DNA from 3 places in the Salipaludibacillus sp. HK11 genome. Region 2 is predicted to be linked to each of the others. Evidence: riboswitches for the same ligand, from Rfam matches in the RefSeq annotation. Region 2 holds a riboswitch; each other region holds the start of a gene.
The links. A riboswitch is a leader RNA that binds a small molecule or an ion and turns the genes downstream of it on or off. The one in region 2 is predicted to bind thiamine pyrophosphate.
Positions count from the first base shown of each region.

Region 1: linked by a shared signal. The riboswitch ahead of thiS (sulfur carrier protein ThiS) and the one ahead of ACM26V_RS09550 (acetylornithine deacetylase) in region 2 are both predicted to bind thiamine pyrophosphate.
Region 3: linked by a shared signal. The riboswitch ahead of thiC (phosphomethylpyrimidine synthase ThiC) and the one ahead of ACM26V_RS09550 (acetylornithine deacetylase) in region 2 are both predicted to bind thiamine pyrophosphate.

Region 1 covers NZ_CP181045.1:4,219,862-4,230,052, forward strand. Annotated here, with positions in the region: gene ACM26V_RS20055 (DUF4097 family beta strand repeat-containing protein) at 1-435, shown strand, start outside; gene thiO (glycine oxidase ThiO) at 540-1,652, opposite strand; gene ACM26V_RS20065 (thiazole synthase) at 1,699-2,481, opposite strand; gene thiS (sulfur carrier protein ThiS) at 2,486-2,683, opposite strand; TPP riboswitch at 2,808-2,920, opposite strand; gene ACM26V_RS20075 (glycine betaine ABC transporter substrate-binding protein) at 3,184-4,149, opposite strand; gene ACM26V_RS20080 (ABC transporter permease) at 4,254-5,105, opposite strand; gene ACM26V_RS20085 (quaternary amine ABC transporter ATP-binding protein) at 5,095-6,297, opposite strand; gene ACM26V_RS20090 (GbsR/MarR family transcriptional regulator) at 6,616-7,188, shown strand; gene sigX (RNA polymerase sigma factor SigX) at 7,546-8,094, shown strand; gene ACM26V_RS20100 (hypothetical protein) at 8,091-9,335, shown strand; gene ACM26V_RS20105 (CBO0543 family protein) at 9,438-9,965, opposite strand.
Region 2 covers NZ_CP181045.1:1,925,929-1,936,119, reverse strand. Annotated here, with positions in the region: gene ACM26V_RS09600 (glutamate synthase subunit beta) at 1-901, shown strand, start outside; gene ACM26V_RS09595 (sulfite exporter TauE/SafE family protein) at 1,023-1,778, opposite strand; gene ACM26V_RS09590 (MTH1187 family thiamine-binding protein) at 1,929-2,222, opposite strand; gene ACM26V_RS09585 (hypothetical protein) at 2,323-2,610, opposite strand; gene ACM26V_RS09580 (zinc-binding dehydrogenase) at 2,724-3,719, shown strand; gene ACM26V_RS09575 (hypothetical protein) at 3,777-4,205, opposite strand; gene ACM26V_RS09570 (MATE family efflux transporter) at 4,366-5,760, opposite strand; gene ACM26V_RS09565 (methionine aminopeptidase) at 6,320-6,523, shown strand; gene ACM26V_RS09560 (sigma-70 family RNA polymerase sigma factor) at 6,726-7,268, shown strand; gene ACM26V_RS09555 (hypothetical protein) at 7,261-8,022, shown strand; TPP riboswitch at 8,141-8,241, shown strand; gene ACM26V_RS09550 (acetylornithine deacetylase) at 8,430-9,728, shown strand; gene tenA (thiaminase II) at 9,718-10,191, shown strand, end outside.
Region 3 covers NZ_CP181045.1:432,385-442,575, forward strand. Annotated here, with positions in the region: gene ACM26V_RS02400 (hypothetical protein) at 1-1, shown strand, start outside; gene ACM26V_RS02405 (hypothetical protein) at 278-577, shown strand; gene ACM26V_RS02410 (MFS transporter) at 816-2,006, shown strand; gene ACM26V_RS02415 (hypothetical protein) at 2,090-2,281, opposite strand; gene ACM26V_RS02420 (hypothetical protein) at 2,283-2,420, opposite strand; TPP riboswitch at 2,624-2,738, shown strand; gene thiC (phosphomethylpyrimidine synthase ThiC) at 2,883-4,667, shown strand; gene ACM26V_RS02430 (hypothetical protein) at 4,654-4,860, shown strand; gene ACM26V_RS02435 (glycoside hydrolase family 27 protein) at 5,070-6,356, shown strand; gene ACM26V_RS02440 (DUF4183 domain-containing protein) at 6,482-7,810, opposite strand; gene ACM26V_RS02445 (hypothetical protein) at 7,831-8,043, opposite strand; gene ACM26V_RS02450 (DUF4183 domain-containing protein) at 8,109-8,495, opposite strand; gene ACM26V_RS02455 (hypothetical protein) at 9,107-9,472, shown strand; gene ACM26V_RS02460 (SDR family oxidoreductase) at 9,545-10,191, opposite strand, start outside.

The sequences.
Region 1 (10,191 bases), 2.3 Mb from region 2:
CGCGTTAGTGCGGATGAAATTTCTGGGGATGCACTCGTTTCCAATACAAATGGAACGATTTCTCTTCGAAATATCAGTGGAGAAGTGGAGGCAGTGACAACAAATGGAAGAGTGTCGGTAAATAATATTTATAGTAATGCAACAATAAAAACGACGAATGGTACAATAGATCTCGAAAGCATCGAAGTAAATGGGAACTGGGACGTAGCGACGACGAACGGAAATGTGACTTTGCGAATTCCTCAGGACAGCGATGTTTCTGTTGAAGGAAAAACAACGAACGGAAGTGTTAGTGGGGATTTAGACTGGATCCGTGAAAAAGATACTAATTTCTTTGGGAAGAGTAACGAAGGATCAGCTATTCATAATCAAGGAACTTATCAAATAAGTACAAAAGGTACAAATGGATCAATCAGTGTTTCACTTCTGGAGTAGAGAATGAAGTCGAGGGAGCTCATAGTTGCGATATACTCGAAGAAAAGAAATATAAGCAGGTGTCCTAATTCTTTATAGAATAAGGACACCTGCTTATAAATGTATCACATAAATCTTTCAGGATGGAAGGCAGCTTGTGTAGGTGAATCTAACGGATTATCTGAAATGATATCTGCTACCGCTTCGCCTGTGCGTGCGCTCAGTAAAATACCATTGCGGTAATGACCAGTGGCGAAGATAATGTGTGGAGAATCGTCAAGTGGTCCTAGCAGTGGGAAGCCGTCCTGTGTTGCAGGTCGAAGCCCTGCCCAAGTATGAAAAGGTGTCTTTGTTTTTAAAAAAGGAAGAATTCGTTTATTCCAGTTAACTAGCCTTTCGATACCTTTTTTAGTGACATCTGTTGCAAATCCTGCAATATCCTCAGATGCACCATTTACCAAGGTTCCATTTGATTTTGGGACAAGATACCCTTGGCTCGTTGTGACAATATGATTGACGTTTTCTTGCCCAAGTTCATAAGCACAAATTTGTCCGCGGATTGGAAACACAGGGAGACGAATCTCAAATACGTCTTCAAGCTCTTGTGCCCAAGCTCCTGAGCAAATCACCAAGCGGTCGCCAGTGTAGGTTTGACCGTTGGATGTTTTGAGAACAGGGGCAGACCGCCAACTTTCAATCAACACCGTTCCGGTGTTTTCGATGATCGTGACGCCATTATTCTCACAGGCAATCTTTAATGCTTTTACATAATCAGGAGCGAAGACATGGCTTTCTTCATTTGAATGGATCGCTGCTACTACTTCGTCTGAAAGGTTTGGTTCCAAGGATTCTAAGCGCGCCCCGTCAATAATTTCAGCCTCTGATCCAAACTCCTTTTGCCAGTCGATTCGTGATTCAAGTGAAAGGATGTCGGATTCGTGATAAACGGCGTGAATACTACCGCTCTCTGTATATTCAAAATCAATCCCGGACGCGTCTTTGATATCCTGTTGCCACCGCTTGAACATACGTAAACTTTCTAAGCAAAAGGCGAAAAAAGGGTCTGGATCTTCACTAATTTCAGAGAATGGAGCGAGCATGCCAGCTGCAGCTCCAGAAGCTTGCCCACCGCATGCTTTTTTCTCGAGAACGGTTACTTCAAAGCCACGGCGACTTAGTGAAAAAGCTGTTGCTAATCCAATGACCCCGCCCCCGAGAACCAAAATTTCTTCTTTCATAAGTGTTGTTCCTCCTTGCATATCAATAATAGTTATTTAGTAGACCCTATTTTGAAATAAATGACTGTAATCCACTGGAAGCGGTGGCGTATTTTTTCTTCGGAATTCTTCCCGCTTCATATGATAAACGTCCAGCCTCGATGGCGTATTTCATTGCAAGGGCCATCTTCACAGGATCCTTTGCTTTGGCAACAGGTGTATTCATTAGGACGCCGTCTGCACCAAGTTCCATTGCTTGGGTGACATCCATCGCAGAACCTAATCCAGCATCAACGATAATCGGTACTTCTGCATCTTCTATAATTAACGATAAATTATACGGATTTAATATTCCTAGTCCAGTACCAATAGGAGATCCCCCAGGCATCACTGCCGCTGCCCCTGCTTCTTCTAATCGCTTACATAAAACAGGGTCATCTGATGTATAAGGAAGAACGGTAAATCCTTCAGCAACAAGGATTTCCGTTGCCTTTAATGTTTCTAAAGGATCAGGAAGTAGTGTTTTTTCGTTTGCACTAATTTCGATTTTAATCCAATCGCTTAATCCTGATGCTTTGGCTAAGCGGGCAATCCGTACAGCCTCTTCAGCCGTTTTCGCACCAGAAGTATTTGGAAGGTATGTAAACGAGTGGTCTTCCTCCAAATGTTGAAGAATAGCATCTTCTCCAGGCGACTCCAAATTTGCTCGGCGAATAGCGAATGTAAGCACATCTGTACCTGAAGCACGAATCGCTTCATTTTGTACATAAGGATTTGGATAACGTCCGGTTCCTAATAAAAAGCGAGATGAAAGTTCTTTGCCAGCAATAGTTAACTTTTGTCGTTTCATGTGATCAACCTCCTGCGATAAATTCAACTAGCTCTATTTTTGATCCTTCTTTTAAAACGGTTTCGGACCAATTATCACGGTCAATAATTTCTCCGTCCATTTCTACAATGATAAGATTTGGTTTTAGTTTGAAATGAGAGATTACGTCTGTAACGGTATGGGATTGAAGGTCATGCGCTTGTCCGTTAATAATAAGATTCATACGATTCTCTCCTCTACTAGGTTTGTGTATAAATATAACTGATTCATAAGTGCTCTCCTCTCTTGTTGCAAAAAGATATAAAAGCCGTATCCCATAAGTGAACGGAATACGGCTGCAATCGCTGTATATGTTGCATCGACTTTCCTACGCTGGTATGGGCCAGATCAGGTTCAAGGGTAAAAGGATCAGAATGACCTTTTTCTCAGTTTGTTGTGATAAACACCCCTAGTCATGGAACTATTAATTTAGTTAACATCTGTACTAGTTAGTATTGTAAATGATTTAATGGGAAATGGAAAGGGAAGCGGAAGGGGGATGGTTTTCCCTGCAAAGAGCCTTCCCCATTTGGAGCGGCATTTTGTGACATATCCCTTCAAATTTCCACTCTCATCTGAAGGGCACGATAATCCTAGTTTTTGTATCTAAATTCCTTACTCATAATTTATCGTACAAAAAAGCCGAGGATATCCATCCTCGGCTTCAAGATTCATGTTGTTAAATTATTCTAAACCTTCAATCCATTCTGCTACTGCATCTTCGTTAGCTTCAACCCATGCAGCTGCTGCATCTTCTGGAGACGTACCATCTTCCATGTCGAGCATAACTTCTTCCATATCGTCAGCAGTCCAGTTGAACTGATCCAAGATTGTATATGCGTTTGGCATATCATCTTCTAGTCCTTCACGAACCATTGTTTTAATAACTTCAGCATCACCAAATGTACCTTCAGGATCTTCTAAATATTTCAAATCATAAGAAGCGAACTTCCAATGAGGTGTCCAACCTGTCACCGCAATTGGTTCTTCGTTGCTAATAGCTTCACCTAATGCTGTAGCCATAGCGCCACTAGAAGATGTTTGAACATCCCAACCAGCTAGACCTTCGTATTCTTCAGTAGCATTTTCAGCTGCTTGAACAACACCAGCTCCTGGCTCAATTCCGGTAATTGAACTGCCCATCTCATCTGCAAAATCAGCTAGATCATCAATAGTAGTTGCATCCATATATTCAGGAACAACTAAACCTATTTTAGCACCTTCTAAGTTTTCACCAAGATCTACCAATTGATCACTATATTCGTCATATAAGTCGCCGTGTGTAGCTGGTAACCAAGCTGCAACCATTCCGTCAGTTTCACCATTAGCAACGGATTGCCACATAATTGCGTTGTCGATCGGAGTTAATGTAACATCATAACCTTGATCTTCAAATACTTTACCAATAACATGGGTAGATGCGATTTCAGAATCCCACTCTACGTAAACTAATTCAATTTCCTTACCTTCTCCTACATTTGCACCAGTATCTGCATTTCCTGTATTTTCTTCGTTGCCATTTTCATTGTTACCGTCATTTAGATTAGCGTTATTCTCATTTGCATTTTCATTATCTCCACATCCTGCTGCTAGTAATGACAATGAAAGTCCTGCTGCTAAACCAAGACGTTTCCAGTTAAGTTTAATCATAATTTAAATCCCCTTCTTTCTTTCTATTTTATATATATGGAAACTTTTCAAATGAAAAGTGTACCAACGTCATTAGGACTTGTGTTCGTTTAACGATCACAAGATTATTTTTTTGTATTCACATTTTGTGTGAATCGATCAATGATAATAGCCAAAATAACTATTCCTAAACCTGCAACAAAACCAGGTCCAACTTGTGCACGCTGTAGCGCCGATAGAACTTCTCTTCCAAGACCAGGCGCACCAATCATCGATGCAATAACAACCATCGATAGGGCAAGCATCACTGTTTGATTTATTCCTGCCATAATCGTTGCTTTAGCCATCGGGAGTTCAACTTTAAATAATTTTTGTGCACCCGTACTACCAAATGCATCGGAAGCTTCAACTAGTTCAGTTGGAACTTGTCGAATACCTAAATTCGTAAAACGAACTGTTGGTGGTGTTGCGAATATTAATGATGCAAAAACACCAGGTACCATACCAATACCGAAAAAAGCAACGGCAGGAATTAAATATACAAAGGCAGGCATTGTTTGCATAAAATCAAGAATTGGTCTTATGAGCGCATCGGCTGTTCTGCTTTTAGACATTAAAATTCCAAATGGAACACCAATGATAATGGATAAGATACTTGCAAGAAAGACTAAAGTAAATGTAAACATTAATTCTTCCCATAAGCCTTGGTTGTATATGAGCCAAAGGCCTACGACAGAAAACGCAGCAAGACCATATTTTTTCCCGGTAATGAGAAAGGCGCCTAATGCGACGACAAGAATAACGATAATTGGTGGAATACTATATAAGAGGCTTGCTGTCCACCCCATGAAATCTCCAAAATGTTCTTTAATCGGATTAAATAAAAATGCGAACCAACTTGTCAGCCAATTAACAACGAATGCTGTCCCTTCAGCGATTGGAATTTGTGGTATGAATCCTGTTATATTATTGAGCATCTTCTGTTTCCACCTCACTATCTCGAGCAAGTGCGGCAATGACCGCACCTCGTACAATAATTCCAACTAGTCTGTCGTTTTCTATGACGGCAACGGGTGTTGGAGAATCATGAATGACATTAAAGATATCTTGCATTGGCGTTTCTTTATCCACTTTTGGTATATCGCTTTGCAAGATACCTTCAAGCGTTTTAATCTCTTTCTTTTGCGCGTCGGAAGCATCATCGGCAGTCACATAACCCTGTAAGTTCCGTTTACTGTCAATAACAAGAATGCTCGATAGCCCTTCTTCTCTCATACGCTCTAAAGCAACACGAGGACCGTGTTTTTCTATATTGACTGTCTCAGGACGTTTCATAATATGGCTTGCAGTTAAAATTTTCGATCGATCGACATCTTCAACAAATCGTTCCACATAATCGTTCGCAGGATTTACTAAGATATCTTCCGGTGTGCCTACTTGCACGATAGCACCATCCTTCATGATCGTGATTCGATCTCCAATTCGTAACGCTTCATCTAAATCATGTGTGATAAAGATGATTGTTTTTTGCATTTTCACTTGCAAATCAAGAAGTTCATCCTGCATGTCCTTACGAATAAGTGGGTCAAGTGCGGAAAAGGCTTCATCCATAAGGAGGACACTTGGGTCGTTTGCTAATGCTCGGGCAAGTCCGACACGCTGTTGCATGCCACCGGATAGTTGATCTGGATATTGATTTTCATATCCGTCCAACCCGACAAGTTTCAACGATTCAAACGCTTTTTTTCTTCTTTCTTCTTGCTCAATCCCCTGAATTTCTAAACCATATTCGACATTTTCGATAATAGTTCTGAACGGAAATAAACCAAATTTTTGGAATACCATGCTCATCTTTTTTCGTCTTACTTCTCGTAAATTCTCAGCGTTCATTTGGGCTAAGTCTTCTCCGTCAATCCAAACTTTACCGCTCGTAGGTTCAATCAAGCGATTTAATAAGCGGACAAGAGTGGATTTACCACTTCCAGATAACCCCATTATGACAAAAATTTCAGAGTCTTTAACCTCAAAAGAAGCTTGATTTACTCCGACAGTTAAGCCGGTTTTATTAAGAATTTCATCTTTCGTTTGACCTTCGTTTAAGAGTTTCACACCTTGTTTGGCTCTTTTCCCGAAAATTTTTGTTAATCCTTCAACTTTAATATTAGCCATAAATAGCCACCTCGATTTTCTAATAGGCTTTGTTATGTACTTTAAAATAATTGCTTGTTAGTACCCCTATATTCTTTACGAATAGTTAATTGATTATTCGACCTTAATAACTATAACTGTTTACCTAGTATTTTTCAAACAGTATATATACACTAAATAGTATGTAAAGTCCATACAGTAAAAACTGTACAGAAATTACAACGTTCTATCATCGAATTACTCTTGAATACTTTGAAATGATAGAGAACATGTTCCTTTCACTTTTTAACGTTTATTTGATAAAATTTTTATAGTAGTCGATAGTTGAAGGAGGCACCTATGTGTACCCATAAGAATAAAAAAGAAGATATGGTAAAATTAGAAAAAGCTCGTGACAGGTTTATATCAGAAATTGCAAAAAACATCCATCTATACAATATTACTTCATCAGTAGGCCGATTATATGGTACGGTATTTTTTTCCGATAATCCTATGACGCTAGATGAGATGAGTGAATCACTTGGGATGAGCAAGACTAGTATGAGTACAGGTATTCGCGCACTCTCGGAGGCAGATATGGTTGAGCGTGTCTGGGAGAAGGGAGTACGTAAAGATTTATACAAAACAGAAGATGATTGGTATAAATCTTTTTCAAATGTTTTTATCTCGAGATGGAGAAATGCTGCGGAACTTAATATGGGCGCAATTAAAGAAACAAAACAAATGATGATGAATTTGTACGAAGAAACTGATAGTAAAGATATCCAGAACAAGGTAAATCATGATTTAGAAAAACTTAGAGAAGCAGAGGCGTATTATCAATGGTTAAATGAAGTGGTTGCTCTATTTGACACCGGTGAAATTTATGATATTATTCCAAAAAAATCAGGGAAGCAAGTAGATACCAACTAGAAAGATACATATGATTTTTGCCATTCATCAGCAGGTGAGTGGCTTTTTTTGGTATACTTTATGAGAGTCAAGAAAGCTTTTGACGGAGAATGTTTTAGAAGGGAAAACAAGTGAACTGGAGCTCATAGTGCTTTTTTTCTTACTATATTAGATAGGAATGATGGAAAAATGAAATTAAAAAACTGGCAATTAGCAATCATTTTACTTCTGATAGGTTTTATAGGTGCTATCGGATATTGGGTATGGGCCTTTATAAAGTAAAGACATAAATTGAACGTTTCAAGGGAGTTAAATCGATTAATTTTGTAACGTAAACATAGAAAAAACGACAAATAAGGTAGCTAGGGAGGGAATCAAGTGAGAGAGGAGTTTGAACGTTTGTATCATACCTATCATCATCAATTATTCCAATATCTGTTCTATTTAGTTCGAAGCCGTGAAGTGGCAGAAGAATTAGTGCAGGAAGTATATATTAAAGTTCTAGACTCCTTCAATACATTCGAAGGTAAAAGTAGTGAAAAAACATGGCTTTACTCTGTAGCAAAACACGTAGCTATCGATTGGATTCGAAAACAAACACGTAAAAAAAGGAAAGCAGAAGGAAAAGAGTTTGAATGGAGCGAGAAGGAATTTGAAATCCGAGATAAGAGTCCACTACCAGAAGAAATCGTCATTCAAAAAGATGAGGTTCAGCAAGTGTATAAAATGCTTGAAAAATGTAGTGAAGATCAACAACAAGTGGTCTTACTTCGCTATGTACAATCGCTCTCTATTTCTGAGACAGCTGATATTCTAGGGTGGACAGAAAGTAAAGTTAAAACGACACAACACAGAGCGCTAAAAGCTTTGAAGAAACATTTACAAGAGGGGTCAGCCCCCTTTGTACAAGGGGAGGTTAGCAAATGAGTGATCAGAAATGGAACGATAAAGAAATTGAAAAAACGTTAACGAAACTTCCTCCTATTAAAGATCAGCAATCAAAAGATGAGCTTTTTCGATTAATTGAATCGAGGTCAAAAGAGGAAACACCTGCCCGTTTTACACCAAAAAGAAAACGCACTTGGCTTGTTCCGGCATTGGCTTCGGCAGCTGCAATTTTTCTAATTATATTGGTTATACCCTCGTTCTTTAATGGAGATACTCAATTATCCTCGGATAATGATTCGGCTGATCAAAGTGAAATGAATATTGCGATGTTTGATAGTGAAAATAATCAGGAAAGTACAACGGAAGCGAACAATGATAATAACGAGATAATTGAGAACGACAGTTTTAACGAAGCAGAAGATAATGAGAATGCAGCGGTTGAAGAAGCGCAAGAAGATGGGGAAGTTGATGAAAGTCGAACTACTACTACTAGACAGTTAAATAATGTGATGTATACAGCGGAAATACACACCGTTGAGCATGATGAAGATAGCACCGATTATACCATTATTGAAACAAAAGAAATATCAGAGGATGTCTCAAAAGAAGAGGCTCTGTTGACTTCGCTACAAGAAAGCGACCCTACCTCAGGACAATATTTGAGCGATCTCGAACAAGTAACAATAGCAGGAGAGGTAGTCGTGCTTCACTTTGCAAGTAAAAATAGTTTGCAATCATTAACTGGTGCGGAGCATGATGCCCTGCGTTCGGTATTTGAAGAGCTCCTTTCATTGTATGGGTTTACTGAATTAGGCTTTGAGGGAGAGGGAGAGGGAGAGGCTGGCATAGCCTACGGCCAGATGGGTGATAATGTAGAATCGTTGCCTTTGGATTCTTTCAATAGAGGATATTATTTGGTAAATGAAGAAGGCGCTCCCTATCTAATCAGTGCTAGAATGACTGGCGAAGAGATGGCCAATAGTGACAGTGGGGAACCACTTAACTTCGCTGAAACGGTAGACAAAATGACTTCGCCAAACGATAATGTTGAGTGGTATGAATCTGCTATTCCAAGATCTATTTCTATTTCAGAGGTCCGAATACCTGGAAATGCGGCAGAGATTTATTATACAATGTCTAATGGGGAACTTGTAGATGAAGAAAGAATGCAAGTGTTTTTCCACGCACTTAAGTTGACTGCTAATGCATTCACTTTAGACTCATTGCACATTATAAATGAAGAAAATGGTGACGTAGTTGAGGTAGATTTAGCAAAATAATGAGAGTGCCTGAGGCTGTCCCTGAAGTACTATTGGTGACAGCCTTTTGCATTTATAGGGGAGGTAAGATGAGATACGCGGGACCCATCCAAGACTAGATATTTAATAATCTTTCGTAACACCTTGGTATGCGTGTTCTGATCTTAAAGTATCGTTTGACCGTACTTCTCTTATTTTTCCAACTAACAATCTTTCCAATAAAGATTTAATAACAATACTAGTATAGGTATGGTACCATTTCCACCCTCTCCTCCATTCAATCAAGTCCGTTTTGGCCTCAAGCCAATATTCTATTAGAAGCATAGGTATGGAGACAAATAATAATTTGTAGAGAGAGGTTAAAGGTTTATCATAATAAGACATTTGGTTATAAACAACAGTAATAGTAGGATAAACAAAAAAATCAAATAAGATGTTGATATTAAAAATCTTTGGTAACAACCGAATTGGAAATTTGACAATATGATTTTTTACAATGATCATATCAATAAAGCCATTGCTAACTGCATTTAATAAATATATCAACAACCATTCTTTTTTATTGCGTTTTTTCAATGAGAAGGACAGAATAATTAAAGATAAAACAAGCCAAAATCTTAAAGTATTATTTTGTAACGTCTTTTTTCTCATGGAGTATCCTCCCCTCCTTCTTTCAAATAAAATGTGGCCAATGAAACCAGCCTAGATTATTCATATAACAATTTAAAATTGCTCTGTCTGTTGTTTTATATGGTCGTACTGGCATTTAACGTTTTGAGCCTATAAGTGAAAAATCATAGAAAAAGTATCCCCATCATCATGAAAAGTTCAGAGAAAAAATTGAAATTCAATAAAAGTATTAAAACTACTTTCGCAG
Region 2 (10,191 bases):
AGAAATGAAGCTGCCATACCATGTTGTAGAGAGACGCGTAAAAATTCTTGAAGCAGAAGGGATCGAGTTTGTTACTAATACGGAAGTAGGAAAAGATATATCCGCGATTGAATTAGATGAAAACTTTGATGCCACAATCCTTTGTGGCGGAGCGACAGTCCATCGAAACATTCCTGCTGATGGTCGAGCACTTAAAGGGATTCATTATGCAATGGATTTTCTCCATTCTAATACGAAAAGCTTATTAGATTCTGGTCATGACGATGGGGATTTCCTTTCGGCTAAAGATAAAAACGTCGTTGTCATTGGTGGAGGCGATACAGGTACCGATTGTTTATCAACATCATTGAGACATGGATGTAAAAGCTTAACTCAGTTTGATATTTATACGAAAAAAGGATCGGAGCGAGATGACCAAAACAATCCATGGCCACAATGGCCGATTATCCACCGTGTAGAATACGGTCAAAAAGAAGCGACGGCGGTGTTCGGACAAGATCCTCGTGCTTATGCTGTGATGACTACAAAATTTGTCGGTGATGATAATGGTCATGTTAAGGAAGTTCATACGATTGATGTAGAAACAACGCTTGCTGCCGATGGTCAGCGAATCCGTAAAGAAATACCTGGTTCAGAAAAAGTATGGCCAGCAGATCTCGTGTTATTAGCAATTGGTTTTGCGGGACCTGAACAAGGATTAATTGAAGATTTAGGTGTTGAAACAGAAGTAACATCAACTGTTAAAGCAGAGTTCGAGAAATATACGACAAATGTTGAAGGTGTATTTGCTGCAGGTGACATGAGACGTGGACAAAGCCTAATTGTCTGGGCCATAAATGAAGGTAGAGGCGCTGCACGAGAATGTGATCGGTTCTTGATGGGGGCAACGAAATTACCTTAAGATATATAGTTTTTGCAATGAAAAGCAGTCGCAAATGCGACTGCTTTTTTTGGATGAAGGGATGTGAATAAGTGAGAATGTATTAACAGTTAGCGGCGAATATCTAGAAAGAGGGTTGGGATCAGGACAGTCCAATAAGTAGTGACATACCTCCCAAAAAGGATAACAACAAAATAATCCAATTAAACTTTTGTTGTGGAATCAAAGGTAAAAATGTTATACCAATATATGTCCCTATTAAAATAGCAGGAATCATCCACGCGTTAAATGTGAGAGTATCAAGTGTGATCAAACCTAAACTTCCGTACATAGGGACTTTAAGTAAATTAACAGATATAAAGAACCAGGCACCTGTGCCAATGAAATGTTTTTTAGGTAACGCAATGGCGAGTAAGAATAATGCCATAATAGGACCTGCGGCATTTCCAACCATTGTTGTGAATCCTGCTAGTGTTCCCATAACGACAATAAACCACTTAGAATGAGGAATTGCTTTAATCCAAGCAGCCCCCCATCGTTCGCGAGAAAATTGTAGAGCAATCATAACGAGGATAATTGCACCCAAAATTATTTCAATAGGACGACTAGAAGTCATAAAAAATAGTAGTGAGAATCCTATTGCTAAACCGCCTAAAACCCATGGAATTAAAGAAATTAGAATCTTCCAATTTACATTCCTACGATAATAAGTAACGGCAATAAGATCTCCAATAATAAGCATAGGTAAAACAAGTCCAATAGATTCTCTAGCTGGAAAAATAGAAGCCATAATTGCGACAACAAAAATACCTAGAGTGGGTATTCCAGTCTTGGAAATTCCAATTAATAAAGCACATAAAATGACAACAGTGATCTGAGTTATTTCAAGATCTAACATAGGAACCCTCTCCAACAATTAAAATTCGTCGTACATATGTAGTTTATCTTACTAGAAATGAAAATGGAAACTTTAAAGAGAAAATAAAAACTGTTTATCATTAGACATTTACGTCTATGATAAACAGTTTAGTTTGACTAATTCAGCATTTTACGAATTGGAAACTTTCATCGCTTGATCTTTTAAACGAATTGGTTTGTCTACCCGATCATCAATCTTAATAGTTGTCACGACCCTTTTCGCTTTGTTTTCAAGTTCGTTCATGTGGATGACTTGAGCGACATCCATTAATTTGTCTATATCTCCTTCAATAATCGTTGATGTAGCTGTTACTTGATAATTCAAGCCGTTCTGCTCAATTAGAGATACAGCCTTTTCCACATCACCGCTAAAACTTTCTGAATCTGTTCCTACCGGTATAACACTAATTTCCATTAATGGCATAGATAAAGCCTCCTTTATATTATGAAAAACTTCTAATAGTATTTAGGATACGTACATACTATTACCGAATGGGATCTAAGGTAAACATTCCTTTTGGGATTTAGTCATTTTGCCCTAAAACTTGCAATTTTTTCATTAGAAACGGACTTCGCCTTAGGATAAAAAGGCTTGTCTTCGTCCTACTTTTATAAGTGTTATTTATCGAGACTAGTTGTTTATTAATTAATGTATGAATGCTAGGAGTGAGGTGATCGACGAGACAAATGTGGTCTTTATTTGATAGACGAATCAGTTTCCAAAGTACACGCTTTTCAAGTATGGGAAGGTTTTGGATCACATAATAAATCTCGCGTTCCTTTTCTGGCAAATCATCCACCGTTAGTTTCAATTGTCTCACCTCTGTCCTTTGGAAGTTAGCTATACATCAAGTATAATGGATAAAGAGGATAAAAATCATCTGAAAGAAACATCAATGATATCATTTAATTGGAGGTAAATATAGTGAAAGCATTTGTTCATAAAGGTAAAAAGGGAATGAGTGGAACCTCTTATCAGGAAATCGATGAGAAACAACCTAAGAATAGAGAAATTTTAGTTAAACTAAAAACTGCAGGTGTGAACCACCGCGACCTACTTGTATTAGAAAGACATAAAGAAACAGACCCAGAACTAATTATTGGATCAGATGGGGCAGGAGTAGTAGAAAGTGTCGGAGAAGGAGTAACAAAAGTGTCGGTTGGTGATGAGGTGGTTATTAATCCGAGCCTCGGTTGGTTAAATAAAACGGATGCACCGCCAGAAAACTTCGGAATTGTTGGTTTACCAGGTCATGGAACTTTTGCAGAAAAGATTGTAATTCCAGAAGACAATGTGGAAATGAAACCTCCGCATCTAACTTGGGAAGAAGCGGGAGTCTTCTCTTTAGTAGCATTAACCGCATATCGGGCTCTATTTACAAGAGCTAAAGTAAAGCGAGAAGATACGGTTTTACTTCCTGGAGTTGGTGGTGGTGCAGTTACGTTTCTTTTGCTGTACGCTAAGGCGATAGGGGCGAGAGTGATTGTTACGTCACGATCTGAAGAAAAACGTCAGATGGCATTGAATTTAGGAGCGGACAAAGCAATTGATAGTGAAGCAAATTGGGATGAGGAACTTGAAGGGGAGAAAGCCGATATCGTTATTGAATCGGTAGGTGCGGCTACATTCCAAAAATCTTTGGATCAACTTCGCAAAGGTGGAACGATGGTAACATTCGGTGCATCAGCAGGAGATGAAATTAACCTAGATCTCCGAAGCTTTTTTTATGGTCAGTACAATTTGTTGGGGAGTACAATGGGAAGTCAAGATGAATATCAAGAGATGCTCAAGTTTATCAGTACTCACAATATCAAACCTGTGATGGATATGAGTTATTCACTAGAAAATGCAAAACAAGCATTGGAAAGAATAAGCGAAGCAAAACAGTTTGGTAAAATTGCGGTGTTAATAGAAGACTAGTCTATAGTGAAAGGCTGCTCAGTATGTGTAAGTACTGAGCAGCCTTTTCCAAGTTAACTAGATAAAAAATGGGAACAACAGTGTGTTAATTCCATAAAATGGGTACCTTCTTCTTCTAAAACGTCGAAATCTTCTAGGAATTCTAGGGCGACCTATACCATAGCCAGGACCATAACCAGGTCCAAAACCTGGTGCAGGATAACCAGAACCACCATAACCATAGCCAAAATGACCCGGTTGATTATTCATTTGATACCCTTGTTGTTCATTGTATGGTTGCTGTGCATCATCATCTTCAGGCATTAATAAAGTGACACCTTCGTTATCACTATCTTCAATAATGCCATCGTGAATACTTCCGTCTATCATCTGTATTTGAATGAAATGCAAATGATACTGAGTACATGCGTCGTGCATGTCTTTCAAATGCTGCTCGTTATTGGGTTGACCTTCTACTGGCATGCCTTGATAAGGCTGTTGATACATATTTATCATTCCTCCCTTTACACGAGTCAATATATGCAAAGGCCTATGAGAATGTTCAAAAAGGATTTAAATAAATTAAAAAAATTTAAAGGGAATATTCAAAAATATTAACTAATTGATTTTTTACTTTCCTACAATGGAAGACTTTTTAACCAAGAGCTTAGCTTATTTCACTACTCTCTTTTTTTGCAACTTTCACCTCTTCAACGAGTACCTTTTCTTTCCATTTTTTACTGCGCCATCGGAGGAACATCAATGAACCTCGGAACCATTCATCAATAATAATTGCAATTGTAATACCGATTAACCCATAGCTGAGTGAGATCCCCAAAAAATACGCTAATGGCACACTAAGCCCCCACATCGAAAGAATTCCTATCGTAACTGGAAACTTTGCATCTCCTGCTGCTCGAAGAGAACTAATAATAACTAGATTGAAAGTTCTTCCTGGCTCTAAAATAACACCTAATAACAGGAGTGTAGAGCCTAATGCGATAATTTCTGCATCGTTGGTAAAGAATCCAAGTAGAAGATTCCCGGAAAAAGCAATAATCGTTCCAACGGTTAGGGCCACCAAGAGTGCTATTCTTAATCCTTTATACATCTGTTTATATGCTTCATCAAGTTTTCCTGCCCCAACGAGCTGTCCGATGTAAATTTGCATTCCCTTTGCAATGGACAGCGAAAATACTGTCATGAAATTCATTAAGTTTTGTGTGTAAATTCTAGTTGCTAATGCATTTGCACCTAACATAGTAATAAACACAGTAATCGTCAGTTGACTCAAATTATGAGATAAATGTTCTCCAGCTGCTGGAACACCTATTCCAAGAATTTTTTTCATATAGTATTTTTTTGGTTTGAAATAATCTTGTAACTGTATTTTTATTTCTGTGCGTTTATAAAGCAACACAAATAATACAATTACTGCTAAGCCACGACAAACAGCTGTTGCAATAGCTACACCTGTGACACCTAATTGGGGTACACCAAAAGCACCGAAAATAAACAAATAGTTACCTAAAATATTAAGGAGATTCATACCTAAAGCAACATACATTACATCTTTCGTTAACCCTTGTGCTTGAAGCGCGGAAAAGATCGTCAGAACCATCGCTTGAGTAAATAATGTCCCCCCGACAATTATCATATAAATGTTTGCGTAAGCGAGAAGTTCAGGTGATAAATTAAATAAATTTAAGAATTGATGGCGAAACAGCACAACGATACCACTAATAAAAATACCGAATAATAGGTTAATTGAAATTGAGTTAGCGACTGTTATACTAACTTCTTTAGACTTATTGGCACCGACGAACTGTGCGATAACAACTCCTGCGCCCATCGCTGTAAAATTAAATAAAATAAAAGTAAACATCATAATTTGGTTTACTACTCCGATAGCGGCCACTGCTTCATCGGATATAAAACTTAGCATAAATATATCAGAGATATGTAAAAACGTTTGCAAAAACACCTCAATAAAAATTGGCCATGTTATCGCAAGCAAAGTCACTTTTTTAAAATTGGAATTTTTCTTATTACTATTTACCATTATGTAACCACATTAATATCATTGATTGAGTAAATAATTTTCTATTTTTCATATTGACTCTCCTCTTTTACGAGAAAACTAAATAAAGCAAAAAGAAAATTTGGCAAATATAATAGCCACTCACTTGTATAGATACAATATTTCTACCTTATTTTAGACTCTCGACTCTTTAATTACATATTTTAGAGATACCTGATAAAATTGGCTCAAGTATTTGAACTACCTGGCAATTAGTACCCTTAATTTAAGAGTTTATATATTTTAATTACACCAAGATCAGCAAGTCTTCATTATTCAAAAAAAGGAGTTACCGTATAATTTAAAGGCTTTATTCTTTTTACGATGAGGCCTCCTTTCAACGTGTATTCTACCATACAATTTAATTATACCTTATAATGAAGAGAAATGAGTAGGTAATATGTCTGGTAAAGAACTAGACGAATTACGGATACCGAAGTCTATTATGAAAAAAAGCAGACAAGTTCAAACGACTAAATTTTAAATAAAATGTATAATTCCCTTCATTTCCCAAATAATAAGTGTAAATGGAGGTGTATATATGGGCCTGTTTCAAGCTGTTTCTGATTGGAATACTGCCAGGCAAGAAAAAAGATTAGATTTAATGAAAGAAAAAGACCTTTGTCCAGAGTGTCATGGGAGAGGCTTCAATATTCCAATAAGTGAATTCTATCTTTCATCTGATTATTATGAATGCCCTGGTTGTAGCGGAAGTGGGAGATATTTTGACCGGACTGGAAAATAACACATAAAAAAGGATGTGATTTCAAAATCACAGTCCTTTTTTTCGTGTTGAATTTATTTTTAATTTTAAGAAGCGAGTTGTTTAAGAATTTTTTTCCAAAACATTACTAGCAAAAAAATTAAACAATCGAACATAGTAGAATCATAAGTAAATGGAACTTATACTTATGTGAGTCGTCAATACTAGTGAAGGGGGGGCGAGTATGAAAAAAGAAGATGAAAATCAAAACTTTACTGAAGACGAGAAGGACCTTTTAGAGGATCTTCTTGATGAGTATGGTACTGAGTTAAAACATATCGCTTTTTTTTATCTTAAAGATCGAGAACTTGCAGAAGATATCATTCAGGAAGTATTTATATCATGCTTCAAAAATCTACATACCTTTCGTTATGAGAGTAGCTATAAAACATGGCTAATCAAAATAACAGTTAATAAGTGTAAAGATTCTTTGAAGAAATGGAGTTTCAAGAATATTTTTTATAGAGAAAAAATAAAAGATCCAATCGAAAATTGCACGCCTGAAAAGAAGGTAATCGAAAAAACAGTTAACGAAAATCTGGCAACGGAAGTTTTACAGTTGCCTTTGAAATTTCGTGAAGTTATTATTTTATTTTATTATGAAGAATTGAGTTTGATAGAAATAAGCCTAGTTTTAAAAATAAATGTTAATACGATTAAATCACGATTATCAAGAGCGAAAGAAAATTTAAGAAAATCTATTGAAAGGAGTGATTTTGATGGATGAATTTGATAAAAAGATGGAAGAAAGTTTGCAGCAATCCGTTAGCGACATACATTTTACGAATCGTGAAAAGAACAAAATTTTACTTAGTATAGAAACTGCTAAGAATAGTAACAGTTATTTAAAATATTACGCTTCTTTGATAACTGTGGCATTACTAATTATCATAATATTTGTTCCAACCATTCTTGAACAATTTGATTTTAAATTTTCGGATCATCCTTTAGAATTAATCGATGATAGATTTGATTATCATTCATTCGACCTCCCAAGTGACTGGGATACTGTCTGGATTTTAGAAAAATTAAAAATAAAAGAATCAGATGTATTGAATCCCGAGAACAATGTATATGAAGATATTCCACTATCCTATATTATTGAATTTGCGAATAAAACGGAAGTAAATAAACATGAACAAGAGGAGTACAAAGAAATGTTGGAGGAACAAAATGAATCAACTGCTCATATGGGGGAGAGTGTTTTGTACAGTCATTCTTTTACTGGAGAAAGCAATGCATCATATGGAATGAGTCGTGAAGAATTTACAAGACCTGTGATAACTGATGAAAGCGAAAAATTGTTAACAGAAGAGTTTATTATTAATCACGTTGACGTTGACTATTATTTTGATGGTGTGAACCATGTTTTTCAATGGGAACGCGATGATTTATTTTATGATTTATATATAGTTGATAATGATCATGAATTTGACCTAGATGATCTTCTTGAAATTGTTGAAGGATTTATTATAATTTGAAAATAATATTTTATTCTTACAAAAAGTGATCGACAATTATCTTTATGTACAAATTTACCACATGAATGTTTGCAAATTCAGAAATTTGTGTTACCTTGTGTATATTGACAACTTTATGAACTACCACTAGGGGCGCTTGATTTGCTGAGAGAGACGTTTGTCTTAACCCTAACACCTGAACTAGATAATACTAGCGGAGGGAAGTGGTGTGAGCAATCAATTGCTATTAGGCGATTTTATTTTTCAATTTGAGCAATTGTCATTGTTTTACATACACGTCCACTCTTTGCCAGAGTGGATTTTTTTGGTGAGAAGTGAGATCTAGAATGAGAAGATTTATTCCAATGATTCAATTAACAAACAAACGCTAAAATCTTCCGAGAAAAAATATCAAAGGGGGAATTAAGATGAATAAACTGCAAAACGAACTGTTAAATGACATCGATGACAGACAAGAAGAGTTGATCGAATTAGTGAAGAAATTAGTTCGATTTCAAACACCTAGTCCTCCAGCTCGTAACACGAAAGAAGCGCAAGATTTTATGGCAGAGCAATTAATGAACTTAGGAGCTGACGTTGATCAATGGGAAGTTTATCCTGGAGATCCCAATGTGGTGGGCACATTTAAGGGAACAAATCCAAACAAACATAAGAGTTTGATTGTAAATGGTCATATCGATGTTGCAGAAGTCGATGAGGAGGAGCAAGGTTGGAATACAGATCCGTTCACGCCAAGTGTTAAGAATGATAGGTTATATGGACGAGGGACTGCCGACATGAAAGCAGGTCTTGCAGGAGCTTTGTTTGTAATTAAACTATTGAAGGAAAAAGGGATTGAATTACCTGGGGACTTGATTTTTCAGTCAGTTGTTGGTGAAGAAGTTGGCGAAGCTGGAACGTTGGAATGCTGTGAAAGAGGGTATACGGCTGACGGTGCGGTTGTCGTAGATACGAGTGATCTACATATTCAGGGTCAAGGTGGCGTCATTACTGGATGGGTAACGGTTAAAAGTCCGAAAACCTATCATGATGCAGTCCGGCGAGACATGGTTCATGCAGGTGGTGGTCTGCACGCAGCGAGTGCAATCGAAAAAATGGTTAAAATGATCGAAGGCCTTAAGGAATTGGAACAATATTGGGCAGTGACGAAATCTTTTCCTGGGTTTCCTGCTGGCATGAACACGATTAATCCAGCAGTAATTGAAGGTGGAAGACATGCTGCGTTTGTTGCAGATGAGTGCAAGCTATGGATTACGGTTCACTTTTATCCTGATGAAAATCATGATGATATTGCCAAGGAAGTCGAAGACCATTTATTAAAAGTAGCGGACGGTGATCCGTGGTTGAGAGATCATCCTCCGATTTTTACATGGGGTGGTAAGTCGATGATTGAAGACAAAGGAGAAATATTTCCGTCCCTGGCACTCGATGAAGAGGGACAGATCGTTCAAACATTAAAGTCTGCTCATACGAACGTATTAAAAACAGGTCCTCAAGTAAGTATGTCACCGACGGTAACGGATGGTGGGTGGCTTGGAAATGCAGGTATTCCAACGATAATATATGGTCCAGGAGATTTACATAATGCTCACGGAATCAATGAATCAGTGTCGATTCCACAGCTTATTGACTTTACAAAAGTGATGATGACCTTCATTTATGAGTGGTGTCATGAAAAAAGAAAGGATGATAAAGATGAAATTTAGTGAACGTTTATATGAAAATGTTAAACCGATTTGGAGAAAAAATCATGACCATCCGTTTGTGCAAGGTATTGGAGACGGAACATTAGCGGAGGATAAATTCCGATTTTTTATGATTCAAGATTATTTATACTTAATCGAATATGCGAAACTATTTGCAATGGGAGCAGTGAAGGCGAAAGATGTAAAGACGATGGGGGAGTTTGCTAAGCTTCTCGATTCAACTTTGAATACAGAAATGCAACTTCATCGTAACTTCGCCAAGCAATTCGATATTTCTGAAGAAGAACTTGAGACGGCGAATCCTGCACCGACGACATTGGCGTATAGTCATTACATGCTCAGTGTCGGCAATAATGGCGGTTTAGCAGAACTAGTGGCAAGTTTGCTTCCATGTATGTGGAGTTATGCTGAAATTGGTAAAGCGCTTGATGAAGTACCTGGTGCACGTGAAGGAAAATATGGG
Region 3 (10,191 bases), 1.5 Mb from region 2:
AAGGCACTAAAACAATGAAAAGATGTTGAAAAAGAATGGTTTCTATGTAAAAAGACATACCATTTCAGATATTTGTCGAATAGGTAACCTTTTTTATCGATGTAGCAGATAAATGTATAGACATTTCTAAATATCATGTCCAATATTTTCACATCCTTTTATAACGTAGGTTGCATCAAAAATTGGAAATTATACATGTGTCACAAAATTTTTTTTGAAAATGAGAAATAACTTCGTTTTTGCTAACAATCGATTGATCATTAAGGAGGAAACCAATATGGAGGAAGTAAGCAATGCATTTAAAACGATTTTAGAAGATTGGCAAAGGATGCAGAAGACAGATGGAGATGAGGGAGAGGAAGCGGCAGAACGATTTGAAACGAACTTTTATCGTTTTTCCGGTGAATTTAAGCGATGGTTTAAAAGCCTTAAGCATCCTCCTAAGACTGTCGAAGAATTAGAGGAGATGAACGAAGTGAAAATCATTCAACAATCACTTCCTGAACCACTCCAATTGAATTTCACGTTAGAAATGGAAGAAATTATCGATGGTCTTGAGACAGAGCGTTTTGATTAAGATCAGTGACAAGACTAATTCTCCTTTCAGCAATCGAGAAAGTGATTAAAAGATAAGGATGAAATAACAAGAGAATTAATACATAAGAAGCACTTGTTTTTCAAGTGCTTTTTTAATTGTCTTTAGTAGACGAAAACTCTTAGTCAATTCATCAAAATTTTCTCTTTTCTAAATAAATTCTTGAAAACTTCGGCTAACGAAATATATAATGAGTTTAACTCAAAGGACGTGAATCGAAGTGTCTAAAATAAATTGGAAACGAAATCTCTATATACTTATGGTATGCCAATTCTTCGTCATGGCTGCTATGACGATGATAATTCCTTTTTTACCTCTCTATCTCCAAGAACTAGGAGTGACAGATCCTCGAGAAATTACTCTCTGGGCTGGCGTTATCTTTGGGGCAAATTTCTTAACTGCTTTTCTATTTTCGCCACTATGGGGAAAACTTGCAGACCGATATGGACGGAAATCAATGCTACTCCGTTCAGGTTTTGGTATGGCAATTGTATTAACCTTGACTGGATTTGCAGTTGGTCCATGGTCATTACTGTTGCTTCGATTACTAAATGGGATGATTTCTGGATTTATACCGGCAGCAATTGCACTGATGTCGATGAGTACCCCGAAGAAGCAAATGGGCTATTCGTTAGGAATGTTACAAGCTGGGGCGGTTGCTGGAGGGATTTGTGGACCTCTGTTTGGCGGAATCATGGCAGATTTAATGGGATTTAGGATGATTTTCTATGTAACAGGAGTCACGATTTTAATCGCAGCGTTTGTTGTACTTTTCTTTGTTCACGAACAATTTGATAAAATAGTAGAATCTGTGAAGACTAATACGATGCAAGATTTCAAGAAAATTGCATCTACGTCACCTGTCTTATCGTTATTTATCGTCTTTTTTATTGTACAATTTGCCCTTATTGGGGTGAATCCTCTTCTTTCTTTATTTGTCCAAGAACTAACTACAGGGCAAAATGTAGCGTTTTATGCTGGTTTTGCAATGTCTGTCATGGGATTTGCAAACATGTTGGTCAGTCCTTTTCTAGGAAAACTTAGTGATCGAAAAGGGCCACAATTTGTATTATTAGTTACGCTGTTTTTCGCAGCAATCATCAGTTTTCCACAAGCATTTGTATCTAGTTATTGGCAATTGATTATATTTCGGTTTTTATTAGGATTATGTATAGGCGGACTGCTACCTTCGATTAACTCATTATTACGTCAATTATCTCCCGAAGGTATGGAAAGCAGAACATTCGGGTTCTCGAACAGCTTTATGTATTTGGGAACAATGTTTGGCCCAATTGCAGGTGGGTGGCTTGCATCAGTGGCTGGTATTCGTAGTTTATTTATTGTGTCTTCCGTTCTATTACTAATCAATGTGATCATTGTTAAAGTTAAAATTATCCCGCAGATGAAGTAGGGAGCTGAGGTTCTTTGCTGCCTACTTCATGCGGTAGCACATATGTTCAGAATGAAAGTCAATTTGATGAAATCGGAGAAAAATTACTCTTTATCCACTTCATGAGGTGGATCTTCAGATTTAAAGTTTCTAGCCTGTTCAATCTTACCAGAATTTTCTTTATTATTAACGGTGCCTCCACCAAGCCCCTCATTTATCATTCGATCGACATCAACAAAATACTTCTCCCGTCCTTCATGCGAATTTTCAACAATTTTTTCGTCTTTTTTTTTCAAATTAATTTCCCCCTCGTTGTCTCTGGCTTTGTTCATCGGGACCTGCTTTAGAGATTGTCATTCGTTCTTTGCTGTTATTAGGTTGTACCGCATCCTTACTGTCTTGCATATTTCTCTTTGATTTAGATCTCTTACTCATCAACATCATCCTCCCTTTGTTTACATTTTTTCCTCTGAGGAACAAAATATGAATGGGATAAAATGGTGGTGATAAAAATGAAATTCAAAATAGATAGAGTAAAAACATGGATGCAAGGGGTCTGCGGAGCTAATTTCCATAAATAGAATGAAATAACAGTTTGACTTTTCTGAATCCTTCTATATACTAAGAGTTAATCGAATAGAAATAACTAGGGGAGTCCAATAAGTTGGGCTGAGAAGGAAACACGATAAAGTTTTCTGACCCTTTGGACCTGATCTGGATCATACCAGCGTAGGGAAGTTGAATGAACATTAGAGTAAGATAACTTCTGCATGTATACCATTAGCCGGGTCCTTCCATATTTTGTGGATCCGGCTATTTTTGTGTGCTTATTAAAGCTACTCCGTTTGGTGTGTTCTCGATCTTGTCCTATCATTAAAAAATAGGGAGAGATTTATTATGTCAACGGCATCATTTAACAGCGAGAACATTTCCATCATGTCGAACTTCACAAATAGTAAAAAAGTTTACGTACGAGGTTCAAGGTCTGATCTAAACGTTCCGATGCGCGAGATTGAATTAAGTCCAACAACAGGAACATTTGGTGAAAAGGAAAATTTACCGGTTAGAGTGTATGATACAAGCGGACCATATACGGATCCTGAGTATTCAGTCGATATTACAAAAGGAATTCCTCCCATTCGTAGCTCTTGGATACACGAGCGAGGAGATGTGGAAGAATACCAGGATCGCGAAATCAAACCTGAAGATAATGGCTACAAAGATGAAACCGACCCGCGTACGAAACATATGGTTTTCCCTGGTCTGAAAAGAAAGGTATTGCGTGCGAAAAAAGGAAACAACGTTTCACAACTTCATTACGCTAAACAAGGAAAGATCACTCCTGAAATGGAATTTATCGCCTTAAGAGAAGGGGTATCAGAGGATTTTGTTCGTGATGAAGTTGCTAAAGGACGTGCAATTATTCCAGCGAATATTAATCACCCGGAGATTGAACCGATGATTATCGGACGTAATTTTCATGTGAAAATCAATGCGAATATTGGAAACTCTGCGGTTTCATCGTCAATCGAAAAAGAAGTTGAAAAGATGACCTGGGCTACTCGTTGGGGCGCAGATAATATCATGGATTTATCCACCGGAAAAGATATTCATAAAACACGGGAATGGATTATTCGTAATTCATCTGTTCCTGTTGGGACTGTACCAATTTATCAAGCGCTAGAAAAAGTCGACGGTGTTGCCGAAGACCTCACTTGGGAAATATACCGTGATACGTTGATTGAGCAGGCTGAGCAAGGTGTCGATTACTTCACAATTCATGCAGGTGTGTTACTGCGATATATCCCGCTGACGGTGAATCGATTAACAGGGATCGTTTCCCGTGGAGGTTCGATTATGGCACAGTGGTGCTTGTTTCATCATAAAGAAAGCTTTTTGTATACACACTTTGAAGATATTTGTGAAATTATGAAGACTTATGATATTTCCTTTTCATTAGGAGATGGTTTGCGACCAGGATCAATTGCAGACGCAAATGATGAAGCGCAATTTGCCGAATTAGACACGCTTGGTGAACTGACAAAAGTGGCTTGGAAGCATGATGTTCAGGTGATGGTTGAAGGACCTGGTCATGTTCCGATGCATCTAATAAAAGAGAACATGGATAAACAGTTAGAGGTTTGTGAGGAAGCACCGTTTTATACGCTTGGCCCACTCACGACAGATATTGCTCCTGGATATGACCATATAACGTCTGCGATCGGAGCGGCGATGATTGGTTGGTATGGAACAGCAATGCTTTGTTATGTTACGCCAAAAGAACATTTAGGTTTACCTAATAAAGATGATGTTCGTGAAGGAGTAATTACCTACAAAATTGCTGCTCATGCTGCTGATTTAGCTAAAGGGCATCCAGGAGCTCAAAAGCGGGATGACGCTCTATCTAAAGCTCGTTTTGAGTTCCGTTGGAGAGATCAATTTAACCTCGCATTAGATCCAGAACGCGCGATCGAGTATCATGATGAAACATTGCCTGCTGAAGGTGCAAAGACTGCACACTTCTGTTCCATGTGTGGCCCAAAGTTTTGTAGTATGAGAATCTCTCAAGATATTCGTAATTATGCAAAGGATAACGAGCTTTTTACGAAAGAGGAAATAGAGAAGGGAATGCAAGAGAAATCAAAAGAATTTAAGAAAGGTGGAAGCAATGTCTATCAGTAATGATCAGAGTAAGTTCGAAGTCCAGTCGAAAACTCGTGAAATCATTGAAGAAATGAACCAAACAAAACTGCTTCTTGTATATTTGAAAAAAAATTTAAATGAAATTCAAGAAAACTGTAACCATGAATTTATTGAAGGTCCATTATATAAGCAATGTAGTATTTGTCTAAAAATGGAAGCGATCCATTTTTAAATACTAGATTTAAAGAGGCTGACCTTATGGTTAGCCTCTTGATAGTTTTGTTTGATGGAAGGGGTTACTTTAGTGTATTGTTAAGAAAGTTAACCAATATTTAATTTCATAGAAACAAGAAATTGTGTACTCAAAGACTTATTAATCGATGGTTATAAAATACATAATATATGATTATTAAGTATGATATTGAAAGGATGGTCCAACAAATGAAGCATTATCAACACGCTTTAACACCACCAATGGGATGGAACAGCTGGGATTGTTACGGCGCTACAGTCAGAGAAGATGAGGTAAAAGGAAACGCAGAATACATGGCGAAACATTTAAAAGATTATGGGTGGGAATATGTGATTGTCGATATCCAGTGGTCTGAACCTGAAGCAGTATCTTCTGCGTATCGTCAGTTTGCTCCTTTAGACATGGATGAGTATTCACGATTAGTACCTTCAATCAATCGATTTCCTTCAGCAGAAGGAGGCAAAGGATTTAAGCCTTTAGCTGATTATGTTCATAATTTAGGGTTGAAATTTGGTATTCATATTATGCGTGGAATACCACGTCAAGCAGTACATCAAAATACAAAAATATTAGGAACAGATTCATCAGCAAGAGAAATTGCTCATCCAAATTCTATTTGCCCATGGAACACGGACATGTATGGAGTTGATCCTTCTAAAGAAGGATCACAAGCTTATTACGATTCATTATTTAAACTATATGCAGAATGGAATGTAGATTTTGTCAAAGTAGATGATATTGCTGATTCGAAATTGTATTCCACCCATACGGAAGAGATTAAAATGATCCGAAAAGCAATTGATAATAGTGGCCGTCCAATGGTTTTAAGCCTTTCTCCTGGACCCGCGCCTTTAGAATACGCAAGTGTATTCGAAGAGAACGCTAACATGTGGCGAATGACTGATGATTATTGGGATTTATGGCACCTCTTACATGGCATGTTTGAACGATGTTATAAATGGAGTAAAAACGTAGGTCTGGGCCACTGGCCAGATGCGGATATGTTGCCTCTAGGTCATATTGGGCTTCGATCTGTTGATGGTGGCGGTGGAGATCGTTGGACACGTTTTACGAAAGATGAACAAGTAACAATGATGACATTATGGTCTATTTTCCGCTCACCACTAATGTTCGGAGGAGAGCTAAGAGATAACGATGATTGGACGTTATCATTGCTAACGAATCCGGAGGTCATTCACGTTTTGCAAAATAGTGAAGACGCAAGACAAGTGTATCGAGAAGATGACGAAATTGTTTGGACATCACAAGCTAGCGACGGAAATAGTTATGTTGCTCTATTTAATATTAGCGATGAACAACGAACTGTAAGTGTCTCGCTCGAACAGCTAGGCTTAAATGTAGGAGAACAATGTCAAGTGAGAGACCTATGGAAACGAAATGATTTACCAACTACAAGTTCGGGAATTGACGTGTCACTAGCTCCTCACGCCTCTGTATTGTATAAATTGAGCTAGGACGTATAAGGGAAAGATTCAAAATAGAAAAAGTGGACAGAGCCTTGACTAAGCTATATCTTTGGCTCTTTTTTTATTTCAAAGAAATTTCTATCCGACTAAATCATATTACGAAGTGTCCAAAGCTATTCACAATCAAAAAAAGACAACCCTTGTAAGATAATTGGTGCCTTTTTTATTGGGGCATCAGATGTTTTTAATTGTAGTTTCCCATGTCTAAAATTATATAAGTCATTTGGTTGCAGGACACCGTTGATAAATAAATTTCTATATGAAACGTGCGGGCAATCTATAAAAGGAACAGGGAAACAGAGTAGACAATGATATTTTTCAGAAAAAATTTTACTTATTCCATCAGATGCTACACAAAAAGTCGATGATTCCCCTCTTACCGTTACACCAATCGAGTTAGATATCTTTACGTATTGCAAGATAATAGGTACACCTTTCCGCGGGGGTATTTCTGTCGTTAAAAGTAGTGAGCCATTTGTTACTTTGTAGTTTTCTTGAGGCTGTAATACTCCATTAATGAATAAGTCAACAAAAGTGACTGTATCAGAGGTAGGCAGTGTTTTTGTTGGAAATTCCATTGCGGTTCCATTGGCGGAAGTATGGAAAAAGTCAATCTCTCCTTTTAATACTTCACCGTTATGACTAAATACTGTAACGAATTGAGTTATAATCGGCACGTTTTTCTCGGGTATATCGTTTGTAAGAAAAGTGAGTTTTCCTTCCTCTAAGTTATAGGAATTTGGATTTTGCAGTACGGCGTTTACGAACAAATTACAAAATGTTACTTGCTCTGGATTTAGTAATCCTGCGGTATTGGGATTGCAAATTTCATCGACATTAGTAAAAACTCTCTTCTCACCATTTCCTTTCGCGTAGTATAAGGAACTTTCTGCTTCTAGTTTGTCGTTTATTTGTGGTGTTAAAGAAACGTCGCTGGTAATAGGATGGAAAAACGAATCATGCAAACAATCAACATGAAGGCAATGCGAATCCTTTCTTTGTTCTTTTATCTCAAGAGGAAGAATTGTTTTATTAGAGCGGGGGAAAACATAACACCCTTCTAAGGAAATAATTATTGGTGTATATATTTCTGTAAGAAGCATAAAGTTGATTTGGCAGTTAAATTTAGTGAAACGGGTACATTGAAAAGAATTCTTTTTGATTTGAAAACAAATAAAATTTTTTTCCGGTAGCTTAAGGCTGAATGACTTTAGGACTAAGAAAGGGACTGGAGATGAAGGGCAATGGTCATATTCTTGCTTTAAACTTTCAGAAATAATAAATCCTGATATCGCTAATTCAATGTGTTTTAAGTTTTCGTTTGCTTCAGTAATGGAGACAATTTTTATTTTAACGGCATTTAAATCTGTGGGAGAAAGGCGGTTGCCATTTTTATCACACAAATAACAACAGTCGTTGTTATTTTCTATTTTTCTGTCCATGATAAGTAGCCTCCCGTAGCCTATTGGTTACTCGTTTTTTTAAAAAATTGCACATTGGTTTTTGTTGAAAAATAATGTGCATTTCTATAAAGAGATACTAATTTTTCCCTCTTCATTGAAGATGTTGCTTCGTGAAGTGCAGTTCTATGTAGTTTATAGAAAGATTTTAGATTAACTAAAAGCGGTCGACGTATTTCAAAACCAAAGTATTCAGAGGCTGTTCTAAAAGACATGATAACGTCCCCTGGTCCAACCTCTTTTTATACTTTTTCTTATCCATAATATATGAATAAAAGATCTACGTGTTAACAGTAATATCTGATTCTGCTTCTGGACTATAATTGACAACTTCAAGGATAACAGGAGTTTCTGCGTAAATTGTTTCTCCTTCAGGAATTGTTACTTCTAATTGCCCAGTCCCTGTTTCGCCTGCGGTGTATGAGGACGAGTCCCCCATTTGTAATACACCATTGATATAAACATTAAAGTATGAGTTATTCGCAGCCAATTCTGGTAATTCTACTGCGGAGTTTCCTTCATCATCTTCAAATTCTGTAACATCAATTGTTAAAATGATGTCTGTTTGATCTGCGGTTAATTCATAGAAAAAGCGTTCTACATTAGGTTGAGTTTCAACAGTCGTGTTTGCCGTTGCCTCAATACTAAGTTTAATAATTCTTGCCATTTTTTTACCTCCTTTGGTTAAGTTACTTATTAAAATTTCCATGGTGCTTAATAGTTTATGTGATACCTAAAGATTTGTAATGGGTAATCGTGCTAATTATTATAAAATGGGAAAATTATTACCAATACGTATTAACCGTTAATGTTACTCATGGTTCAGGGCAGTTGCTTAGAAAGAATTAAATATTTTATGGTGATAGTGACATTGCAACATTTCATTCTTTTAATTTAGGAAGCAAAAGAACCGTCCGTGACCAGTGAAAAAGTGAAATATAGTCAGATTTCATCTGTAATTATTTTGCATTCTGCACAAAAGGGTTGATGAGCCCTGCGCAAACTCGCTTTCCGCGGAGAAGTCGTCAAGCCGCTTCAGGCTTTCCCTTGCAGGGTCTTGACTGACTTCCTTTTCCGCAGGAGTCTCGCTTGCTCCGGTCTTATCAACTTCCTTTGGCATGAGTCGAATAGAATAATCATCCATCTGTTTTTTGTGAAATTGACTTTTTCAGCAGTCCCGAACCGTCCCCAGGTTTCTTTTGCATATCTCTATATTGCTTGAATAAATTTATAGAGTATGACTACTAGAGGCGTATTGCCTAAAAGGAGGGGGATAAAATGCCGATAACAGGGACAGATCGAGATGATATGCTTAAAAGTTTAGAGGGAAATTGGAGACTTGAAAATGGCACTTACACTGTGGAGATTGTCGATGTGAATTTGGTGACCGTTTCTGATGGAAGACGACCACTATGTTGGGATCTATATATTCAAGGTTCGGAACGGAGACTTCAAAAATATCATTGGATTGATAGAGAAGGAGGGGTCAATATTCTTTTGAATGATTTAGAAAGTTTAGGTGCAATTACGACCCCTGAATTGATAATTGATACGTGCAATAATCTTATTGGAAGTAAAATAGAAGTGAGCTTGGACTTTGATGGTGAATTTCAGAATATATCATTTCTTAGAATATTACACTAGCGATAACATTTAAAGTAAGATGAGAGACTATTAAATTGGTCACTCGTCTTACTTTTTTTCATCTTAAAGATATCATGAAGTATAGATTTTTTGAAACCAGTTGACCGTTTGCTTTAATCCGTCGTCAAAGGAAACCTTAGGCTTGTAGCCAATGAGATTGTAGGCTTTTTCAATATTAGCAAGCGAATGTTTCACGTCACCTATGCGTTCATCTAAATGAATAGGGGGAATATTTTTTCCGACGAGAGTATTAATATTGTTGACGAGGCTATTTAAATTAATGCTATTTCCCGTTCCAACATTGATGACTTCCCCAGATACTTTTGGAGCGGATGCCGCTAACAGATTAGCTAAAATCGCATTCTCGACATAGGTGAAATCGCGTGATTGCTTGCCATCTCCATAAATGGTTGGCGGTTCATCGTGAAGGATGGAGTGAATAAATTTTGGGATAACTGCTGCGTACTCAGAATGGGGGTCTTGTTTTGGACCGAATACATTAAAATAACGTAAGGAAATTGTTTCTAAGCCATATATTTCATAGAAAACTTTACAATAATGTTCTCCAATATACTTACTAACGGCATAGGGTGACAGTGGCTTTCCGGGCATATCCTCTTTTTTAGATAAAGTTTCTGTATCTCCATATGCAGAAGAGGAAGCAGCATAAATAACTCTACTTACATTTTCTTCAACAGAAGCGTACAATAGCTGCAGTG